3 regions of the Zoogloea sp. GW822-FHT05C07 genome follow, and region 1 is predicted to be linked to each of the others. Evidence: predicted binding sites of a transcription regulator. Region 1 holds the regulator's gene; each other region holds the start of a gene.
The links. The regulator FNR, encoded in region 1, switches genes on or off when oxygen is low (the NO sensors DNR and NnrR bind a similar motif). The targets are predictions, from matches to a motif close to TTGANCTAGNTCAA.
Positions count from the first base shown of each region.

Region 1 (3,266 bases):
GCGCTTTGCCCAGGATCTGACCCGTCACATGGCATCCCTGCGGGAGATGACGTCCGGTTCGGTCGGCAGTGTCACCGGCGTCGTGCAGCAGCAGCGCATTGCGGCGATTCTGGCGGCGGCGCTGAAGCTCAGCGGTGATGGCGTGCCGGGCGCGCGGGAGGCCCGGCGGCGTGGCGCTGCGCGGCTTGCCGAGCAGCAGGTACGCCTGCGCTCCCTCGATCTGCGTTTGCGCGCGGCCGTCGAGGAAACCCAGCAGCTAGTCGAATTGGGCGGTGTGCTGGCCCGTTCGGCGAAGATCGAGGCGGCCTATGGTGGTAGCTTCAGTGCGGCATTGATGCAGGTATCGACGGATTTTGCCGAGGTGATTGCGCAGATCAAGCGCTCCCTCGAAGTTCTCGGCAAGGAACGCCTTGTAAAGGATTAGGAAACCCATGAAACAGGCCCATTGCATCTACCAGGACGAGGAACACCGCTGGCTGGCGATCGCGCGGGATGTGACCAAGCCTGGTTACATCATCGATACCAACGAATACGTGGTCGCCCACGGGGAAGAAGCCCTGTTGTGCGACCCGGGTGGGATCGAGATCTTTCCGGCGGTTTTCTCCGCGCTTTCGGCGGAGTGCGATCCGACGCGGCTGGCAGGCATCTTCGCGTCTCACCAGGATCCGGACATCATTTCCTCGCTGGCCCTGTGGCTGGAGTTCAAGCCCGATCTGAAGTGCTACACGAGCTGGCTCTGGCAGAGCTTCCTGCCCCATTTCGGCGGGCAGGATTCGACCTTTGTGCCGATCCCCGATTCGGGCATGACAATCCGCCTCGACGGCCTGGAGCTGCAGGCGATCCCGGCCCACTACCTGCATTCGTCCGGCAATTTCCACCTGTACGACCCGAAGGCCAAAATCCTGTTTTCGGGCGATGTCGGTGCGGCCCTGCTGCCGGCTGACCATAACGAGCTGTACGTGCAGGACTTCTCCCGCCATATCCGTCATGCGGAAGGTTTCCACAAGCGCTGGATGGGCTCGGACCGGGCCAAGCGCGACTGGTGCGAGCGCGTTTCCCGCCTGGAGATCGACATGCTGGTGCCGCAGCACGGGGCCATCTACCAGGGCGCCGATGTACAGCGATTCATCAACTGGTTTGCCGCACTGGAAGTTGGCGTGCTGCGCGGCTAAAGTGTTGCGGCCCCGCTTTCGCGGGGCCCGCCGGCAGCTGGGGCTTTGCCGCGGAACGATGGAGGCGCGGCATGTATCTGGCTCTCAAGCATTTCCACATTACCTGCGTGGTGCTCAGTGGTTGCGGCTTCGCATTGCGGGGCTGGTGGTCGTTGAGCGGTTCGCCGCTGTTGCAGGCCCGCCTGACGCGGGTACTGCCGCATATCGTCGATTCCTGCCTGCTGGCCAGTGCGCTCGGCCTGGCCTGGATGGCGGCCCAATATCCCTTCGTGCATGCCTGGCTGACCGCCAAGGTGCTGGGCTTGCTCGTCTATATCGGGCTGGGGAGTGTTGCGCTGAAGGCGAGGCGCCCGCGTGGGCTGCGCGCCGCGGCCTATGTGGGCGCGCTGGCGACGCTGTCGTGGATAGTGTCGGTGGCGGTCAGCAAGAATCCGCTCGGCTGGCTGGCCTGGCTGTAAGGCCAGGGCCGGCGGCGGTCAGGCTGCGTGGTGGTTGAGCAGGCGCTTCAGGCCCGGTGTGTCGAGGATGCGGATGTGCTTCTGCTGGACGGCGACCAGGCCTTCTTCCTGAAAGCGGGAGAAGGCGCGGGACACCGTTTCGAGCTTGAGGCCCAGGTAGGAGCCGATCTCATCGCGGGTCATGCGCAGGTGGAATTCGGACGGCGAGAAGCCCCGCGCGGTGAAGCGCTGGGACATGTTCAGCAGGAAGGCCGCCAGGCGCTCTTCAGCGCGCATCGAGCCGAGCAGCATCATTACGCCGTGGTCGCGGACGATCTCGCGGCTCATGATCTTGTGGAACTGGTGCTGCAGGCTTTCCACCTCCCGTGACAGCTCTTCGAGCCGGTTGAAGGGGATCACGCAGACTTCGCTGTCTTCCAGCGCGATGGCGTTGCACGAATGGTGCTCGGTGCTGATGCCGTCGAGGCCCAGCACTTCGCCGGTCATCTGGAAGCCGGTCACCTGGTCGCGGCCGTCCTCGAGGATCACGTCGGTCTTGAAGGAGCCGGCGCGGATCGCGTAGATCGCCTCGAAGTTGTCGCCGGAGCGGTAGAGGTGCTGCTGCCGCTTGATCTTGCGGCGGCTGCCGACGAGCTCGTCGAGCTGGTCGATCTCATTGGGGTCGAGGCCGAAGGGAAGACACAACTCCCGCAGGTTGCACTGGGAACACGCGACCTTGATGTCCACGACCGTCACCGGAATCACCGATTTCATCTGCACGCGCAATCACCTGAACTGGATGGTTTTACCAACGTTTGGAGCCCTTTGATCCACGTCAATACTGTTTTGGATCGATTCTGCGATTGTTCAGCGCAACCAACAGAAGTGCACCATGAACACGACACAAAAAGACCTGATATTCGATCCCGAGCTCATTCGCAAGTTTGATGTGAATGGCCCGAGGTATACGTCGTACCCGACCGCTGACCGCTTCGTCGAGGCGTTCAACTCCGATGCCCTGGAGCATTGGCTCGGGAGGCGCACTGTCGGCGGAATCGGCAAACCGCTCTCATTATACTTCCACATCCCCTTCTGCAATACGATCTGCTACTACTGCGCGTGCAACAAGATCATCACCAAGGATCACGGTCGCTCCGCCAAGTATCTGGATTATCTTGAAAAAGAAGTGGACATGCAGGCGGCCAAGCTCGACGGGTCGCGGGAAGTACTGCAACTGCACCTGGGCGGCGGCACGCCGACCTTCCTGTCCCACGACGAACTGCGCCGCCTGATGGGCATGGTCCGCAAGCACTTCACGCTGGTGCCGGACGGTGAGTATTCCATCGAGGTGGACCCGCGCAAGGTGGACGAAGCCACTGTTGCGCTGCTGGCCGAGCTCGGCTTCAACCGCATGAGCGTCGGCATTCAGGATTTCAATCCGGACGTGCAGAAGGCGGTCAACCGCGTCCAGAGCGAGGAAGAAACCAAGCTGGTAATCGACGCGGCGCGGGCCCATGGCTTCAAGTCGGTCAGCGTGGACCTGATCTACGGCCTGCCCAAGCAGAACGTCATCAGCTTCAACCGCACCCTTGAGCAGATTCTGGCGCTGTCGCCGGATCGCCTGTCGATCTACAACTACGCGCACCTGCCGACGCTG
Region 1 covers NZ_CM179510.1:3,754,092-3,757,357, forward strand. Annotated here, with positions in the region: gene AC3QL2_RS17395 (methyl-accepting chemotaxis protein) at 1-424, shown strand, start outside; gene AC3QL2_RS17400 (oxygen-binding di-iron domain-containing protein) at 432-1,172, shown strand; gene AC3QL2_RS17405 (SirB2 family protein) at 1,244-1,630, shown strand; gene fnr (fumarate/nitrate reduction transcriptional regulator Fnr) at 1,649-2,383, opposite strand; gene hemN (oxygen-independent coproporphyrinogen III oxidase) at 2,502-3,266, shown strand, end outside.

Region 2 (3,266 bases), 860 kb from region 1:
GGCCAGCGGCAGGCGGCCGTGGGCGAACACTTCCACTTCCATCGGCCGGCCGAGGCCGCCGCGCAGTTCGGCGATCTGCTGGCGCGACATCTCCGGCGGGGCGACCCAGCGGGTGGCACCGAGCTCGGCGAACATGCCGAGGGTGGCCGGGTTGAAGATGTTCAGCGTCGGGCCGGCGATCCAGTCCGTGACCGGCGCGTCGCTGTCGGTGAGCAGGCGCACCGCGCCCATGTCGTTGGCTTCGACGCGGAAGCGGCCGTTGGAGACGATACGGCGCAGGGTCTTGAGATCGGATTCGGATTCGACCAGCACCTGGCTGGACAGCACGACTTCCTTGCCGGCGGCGGCGAGGATGTCGGCCACTTCGAGCCAGTCGCTGAGGCGCAGTTCGTGGCGGCGGGAGCACACCGTCTCGCCGAGATAGACGATATCCACCGGCACGTCGGCCATGTCGGCGTAGAAGGCCAGCGTGGCCTGGCGGGGCCAGTAGTAGAGCAGGGGACCGAGGGCGAGTTTCATCGGTTTACTTCCAGGGGCGGTAGTAGGCGCCGAGGGTGTGGCTCTGGCCTTCGGACACCTTGTTGAGTTCGGCCATCCACGAAGCCTCGACGCGGAAGGGCGCGGTGTTGGCCTGCAGCCGGTCGATGGCGGCGCGCCATACCTTGGTGACTTGAGTTACGTAGGCGGGGCTGCGCTGGCGGCCCTCGATCTTGATCGCGCGCACGCCGACGCGGGCCAGCTCGGGCAGCAGTTCCAGCGTGTTGAGGCTGGTGGGCTCCTCGATGGCGTAGTAGGTCTCGCCGTTCACGTCGAAGCGGCCCTTGCACAGGGTCGGGTAGCCGGCCCGCTCGCCGTCGGCGAAGCGGTCGATGAGGATGCCGTTGAGGCGGGTTTCCATGCCCTTCGGGGTCTGCTCCCAGCGCACGTGCTTGCCCGGCGAGCAGGCGCCGTTGCAGTTGGGGGATTCGCCGGTGGCGTAGGCCGACAGCGCGCAGCGCCCCTCGACCATCACGCACAGCCCGCCGAAGCCGAACACCTCGATCTCGACCGGGGTGTTGGCGATCACGTGTTCGACCTGGGCGAGGGACAGCACGCGCGGCAGCACGGCCCGCGAAATACCGAAACGTTCGTAGTAGAAATTGATGGCGTCGTAGCTGGTGGCCGAGCCCTGCACCGACAGGTGCAGGCGCAGCTGCGGGTGGGTCTTGCGCGCGTAGGCCATCAGGCCGGGGTCGGCGAGGATCAGCGCGTCGATGCCGCAGTCGGCGGCGCGGTCGATGGCGCGGGTCCAACTGGACCAGTTGTCGGTCTGCGGGTAGGTGTTGAGGGCCAGCAGCACCTTGCGGCCGCGCTCGTGGGCGTAGCGCACGCCGTCGGCCATCGATTTGTCGTCGAAGTTGAGGCCGGTGAAGTTGCGGGCGTTGGTGGCGTCCTTGAAGCCGAGATAGACGCAGTCGGCGCCGTTGTCGATGGCGGTCTTGAGGGCGGGCAGGCTGCCGGCGGGGCAGACCAGTTCGATCGGATGCGGGGGAGTCATGGGTTCCGGGCGGCGAAAAATGACGCCGGCGGACTATAGGCGTGCCCTGCCGGGCGGGCCTTGACCGCGGTCAACGGGGCGCCGGGTCGCGACCGGGATTGGAGGTGCCGCTCGGCGAGTGTGTCGGGCGGTTTCGGGACATGGGCATTTTTTGAACACCGGTGCATACTTGTCGGCGGAGAAGATTATTGATTTGGCTTATGAGCCCGTCCATGCCCGTGTCGCGTCGTCACTTCCTCCTGTTGTTGATCGCCCGCGAGCCCATCGCCGAGAGCGGTCGCCCCGTATGACGTGCATGTCGAAGGACATGCGCCGATGAGCGGCGGCCGTTTCCTGTCCCTGCGCTGGCGTCTGCTCGGGCCCCTGCTGGCCCTGTGGGCGACGGGAATGGGCTTGCTGGTCAGCGTGCTGTACTCCGGCATCGTGGAGCGCTTCCAGACCCTCGTCGAGCAGCGCGCCGAGGCAGTCGTGTCGGCGGTCCATGCGGCGGCTGAGACTGCCCAGGATTCCGCCGACCTGCGCCGCCTCGTGTCCGCGCTGGGGGCTGCACCGGACGTGCAGCGCCTGGTGCTGGCGGCGGGTGAGCCGGGCCGCGTCATCGCTGCCAGTGACCCCGACTGGAACGATCAGGGGCTGTCGGCGCTGCCCGACCGGGCGCTGGCGGCCAGTCTCGGCAGTGTGCAGGCGTCCCGTCGCGGCGCGCGAGTGCTGGACTCCCGGCGTCGCAGCCTGGATGTACTGGAGCCGGTGCTGCTGCCCGGCGCCGGGGGCGGCAGTGGTCGCCTGGCCGACGGTGTGCTGTTCCTGCGCCTCGATGCGGACAGCCTGTGGCAGGCCGCCGAGGAAACGGCGCTACACCTGTCCGTCGGATTGGGGGCGGTGCTGAGCCTGGTGGCCGGCCTGGTCTATCTGCTGCTGTCCCGCTACGTGCTGCGTCCGGCCGAGGCCATCCGCGCGGTCCTCGGGCGCCGCCGGGCGCCCGGCGGCGCGGACGCCGAAGTCCGCGTGCCGGTGGTGCGTCGGGACGAGCTCGGGGAGCTGGCCGAGACCCTCGACGAAACCCTGTCCGCGCTGCGCGCCCGCAACCGCGACATCGAGCGCCTGCAGCGCCTGCACCACGCCCTGTCGGCGACCAACAAGGCTATCGTGCATGCCCGCGATGCGGAAGTGCTGTTGCCCCAGGTATGCCGCATCGCGGTGGAGTTCGGTGAGCTGGACCTGGCCTGGATCGGCTTCCCTGAGACCGAGGGCGGCGTCCTCAAGCCCGTGGCCATGCACGGCAACTGCCGTGACGGAGGCACGGATCTGGGCTGTCTGCCCACGCATCAGGTTCCGGCCGAGGCGCTGATCGTCAATGATCCGGCCCTGCCCGGCATGGCGGGGGTGTGCCCCGGCTGCCCGGGGCGGGACAAGGCGGCCGGCTCCTTCGCCCTGTTCCCGATCCGTGACAGCGGCGGGCCGGATGGGGTGCTGGTGCTGCGCAAAGCCGAGAAGCATTTTTTCGATGCGCAGACGGTGGCCCTGCTCGATGAGATGAGCACCGACATCGGCTTTGCGCTGCGCAATTACCGGCGCGACGAGACGCTGCGGCTGGCGGCGAAGGTCTTCGAGAACAATTCGGAAGGCATCGTCATCATCGATCCCGAACGGCGGGTGGTGATGACCAACCGCGCCTTCACCGCGCTCACCGGCATTGCCGGGCTGGATGTGCGCGGGCGGCCGCTGGTGC
Region 2 covers NZ_CM179510.1:2,896,190-2,899,455, forward strand. Annotated here, with positions in the region: gene AC3QL2_RS13590 (U32 family peptidase) at 1-519, opposite strand, end outside; gene ubiU (ubiquinone anaerobic biosynthesis protein UbiU) at 524-1,537, opposite strand; gene AC3QL2_RS13600 (EAL domain-containing protein) at 1,853-3,266, shown strand, end outside.
Region 2: ubiU (ubiquinone anaerobic biosynthesis protein UbiU) is a predicted target of FNR. The motif match lies at 1,598-1,611, and genes of this name have one in related genera.

Region 3 (3,266 bases), 2.0 Mb from region 1:
GAAATTCTGGTAGCCCGGGTTGTAGGACATCACCAGCATGAAGCGCTCCGGCGCGTGCAGCACTTCGCCGGTGCGCTCGATGGGCAGCGTGCGGCGGTCGTCGGCCAGCGGGTGGATCACCACCGTGGTGTCGCGGCGGGCTTCCACCACTTCGTCCAGGTAGCAGATGCCGCCTTCGCGCACCGCGCGGGTCAGCGGGCCGTCGCACCACACCGTTTGGCCGTCGCCGAGCAGGTGGCGGCCGACCAGATCGGCGGCGGTGAGGTCGTCGTGGCAGGCCACGGTGTACAGCGGCAGGCCCAGGAGGGCCGCCATGTGGGCCACGAATCGGGTCTTGCCGACGCCGGTGGGGCCCTTGATGAGCAGCGGCAGGCGATTCTTCCAGGCCTGCTCGAAGACCGTGATCTCGTTGCCGGCGGCTTCGTAGAAGGGGATTTCGGTGGGCAGCGGTGCGTTCATTTGAGGGCGATCCAGTAGGCGATGGCGATCAGCGCCGAAACGAGCAGCAGCCAGCCGAGCAGCAGGCTGCGCCAGAAGAATTTGACCCCGCGCAGGCCCATGAAGTCGAGCACCACGAGGCGGCCCTTGACGAAGCAGATGGCCAGCAGCGCGGCCATCGCCAGCGGGCCGGCGAGCCCGAGGCGGGCGCCGAACTCGCCGATACCCAGCGTGCCCAGCGTGGCGAGCATCAGCACGACCCAGACGGAGTTGAGGTGACGGGTGTTCATCGCATCACATAGACGAGGGGGAAGAGGACGATCCACACCAGGTCCACCATGTGCCAGTAGGCCGCGCCGCTCTCGATGCCGTTCATGTCGGCCGGGCCGTAGGCGCCCTGGCGGGTCTTCACCCACAGCGCGACGAGGATCACCAGGCCGAGGATCACGTGCATGAAGTGGAAGAAGGTCAGCGACAGGTAGAACATGTAGAAGGTGTTGGTGGACAAGTTGATGCCGGCGCTGAACTTGTCGGCGTATTCGAAACCCTTTACCACCAGGAAGCCGCCACCGCACGCGATGCCGGCGAGCAGCCAGCGTGCGCCGGTGGCCGAACGGCTGCGTCCGACCGCCTCGACGGCGCGCGCCACGCACCAGCTGGCGGTGATCAGCAGCACGGTGTTGACGGCCCCGGCTTCGCGGTTCAGCGTCTTCTGCATCTCGTTGAACAGCTCGACGTTGTGCGCGCGGCCGAAGGCGTAGGCGGCGAAGAACACGCCGAAGGCGAGCAGCTCGGCGAGGATGAAGAACCAGATCGCCAAGTCCCCCGGCGGTGCGGCGGCCGGGGTGGCGGGGGAGGTTTCGGGGGCGATGTCCATGCCGGCAGTGTCGTCCTGCCCGGGGCGCAAAACCTTGATCTGTCCCAAGTTCCGGGTCAGCTTGTTACCTGCTGTGCAGGAAGGCCGACTTCTCCCGTGGACTGCGCTACTATTACTTTCGATATAAAGAAATCGAGAGAGTGCACGATGCGGATTCTGCTGGTGGATGATTCGCGCGCGGTGTCTGCCGTGATGGCTGCCCGCCTGACCCTTCTTGGTCACGAGGTGACGCAGGCCGAGAACGGCGAGCAGGGGGTCGAGCGTTTCTGTTGCTGTCCGCCGGACCTGGTGCTGATGGATGTGGAAATGCCGGTGATGAACGGCTTCGTGGCGGCCGAACGGATCCGTGCGCTGGAAGCCAAGCAGGACTGGGCGTGGACGCCGATCATCTTCCTCACCGCTTCCGATACCCCGGAGAACCTGGTCACGGCCATCGAGGCCGGCGGCGATGATTTCATCGCCAAGACGGTGCCCGAGGCGGTGCTGCAGGCCAAGATGAAGGCCATGGCGCGCATTGCCGGCCTGCGCAAGCAGCTCTTTGAGGCCAACCACAAGCTGGAGGCCCTGGCTCACCAGGACGGCCTGACCGGCATCTACAACCGCCGCTACATGGATCTGCGCCTCGACCACCAGTGGGACGAGGCCCAGCTGTGCGGCTCGCCCTTCGGCCTGCTGCTGATCGACGTGGACAACTTCAAGCGCTACAACGACCACTACGGCCACCAGGCCGGTGACGATTGCTTGCGGGCGATTGCTGCTGCGATGGCGGGCGTCGTCGAGCGCACCATCGCCAGTGAACTGAGCCGGGATGCGTTCGTCGCCCGCTACGGTGGGGAAGAGTTTGCGGTGCTGCTGCCCCGGTGCTCCGAGACGGATTACTTGCATGTCGCCGAGCAGCTGCTCGAGTCCGTGCGCCAACTAGCGATTCCCCATGCGCTCAATGCGGACTGGGGCATCGTGACGCTGTCGGTGGGCGGGGCCTACGTGGAGCGCGCGGAAGGCCGCCTGGCCTTGCTGTTCCGCAACGCCGATGCCAATCTCTACCAGGCCAAGCGGGATGGGCGCAATCGCGCCGAGGTGTGTGCCGCCGCCGAAGCCGTCGTAGCGACGGGCAACTAGGACGCTCGAGCGGGCGCTTCAGCCGACCACGAAGGCCGGTACGTCTACACGTACGGCTGGCCGGTCGAGGGCCATGCCGACGCAGGCCGCGAAGCGCCGCGCCCAGTCGCCCCCCTGGGCAAAGCGCGCCTCCCCGGCATACTTGGCAACGTTGAGGATCACGTCGAGGATCAGCACCTTGCCCATCGGGTTGCTGGGCGTACATTCCAGCGCCTCGAACTCCGCCATCAGCCAGGCCCGCGCGGCTTCGCCTGTGAGCCCGGCCGTCTCGTCGGCGTGCACGGTGAATTCGTATTCCCGGTCGGTCCGCAAAACGACGCTGACCTGATGCATGCTGCCTCCTGTTGTTCTTCTGTCTTGCATGGGTGCATTTTTCGGCGCCGCATCAACGGAAGCAAGTAACCGATTGTTATCATTCACGGTCCGTTCCAAGCCGTGCCTCCCATGACCGAATCCCCCTGGCGTGCCCTTGCCAACCGCCGCATGCTGATTTGCGTGCTGACCGGCTTTTCTTCCGGGCTGCCGCTGTACCTGCTGCTCAACCTCATCCCGGCCTGGCTGAAGACCGAGGGGCTGTCGCTGAAGGCCATCGGCGCCTTTGCGCTGATCCAGTTTCCCTACACCTGGAAGTTCGTCTGGTCGCCTTTCCTCGACCGCTACGCGCTGCCGCTGCTCGGCCGCCGGCGGGGCTGGATGGCGGCGACCCAGGTGCTGCTGCTGGCGGCCATCGCCTGGCTGGGCAGCATGTCGCCGACGGCCAACCTCGGCATGGTGATCGGGCTGACGGCGCTGATCGCCTTCCTGTCGGCCACCCAGGACATCGTGCTCGACG
Region 3 covers NZ_CM179510.1:1,718,277-1,721,542, reverse strand. Annotated here, with positions in the region: gene AC3QL2_RS08210 (CbbQ/NirQ/NorQ/GpvN family protein) at 1-459, opposite strand, end outside; gene AC3QL2_RS08205 (cytochrome C oxidase subunit IV family protein) at 456-728, opposite strand; gene AC3QL2_RS08200 (cytochrome c oxidase subunit 3 family protein) at 725-1,315, opposite strand; gene AC3QL2_RS08195 (diguanylate cyclase domain-containing protein) at 1,463-2,434, shown strand; gene AC3QL2_RS08190 (hypothetical protein) at 2,453-2,767, opposite strand; gene AC3QL2_RS08185 (AmpG family muropeptide MFS transporter) at 2,879-3,266, shown strand, end outside.
Region 3: AC3QL2_RS08200 (cytochrome c oxidase subunit 3 family protein) is a predicted target of FNR. The motif match lies at 1,350-1,363, and genes of this name have one in related genera.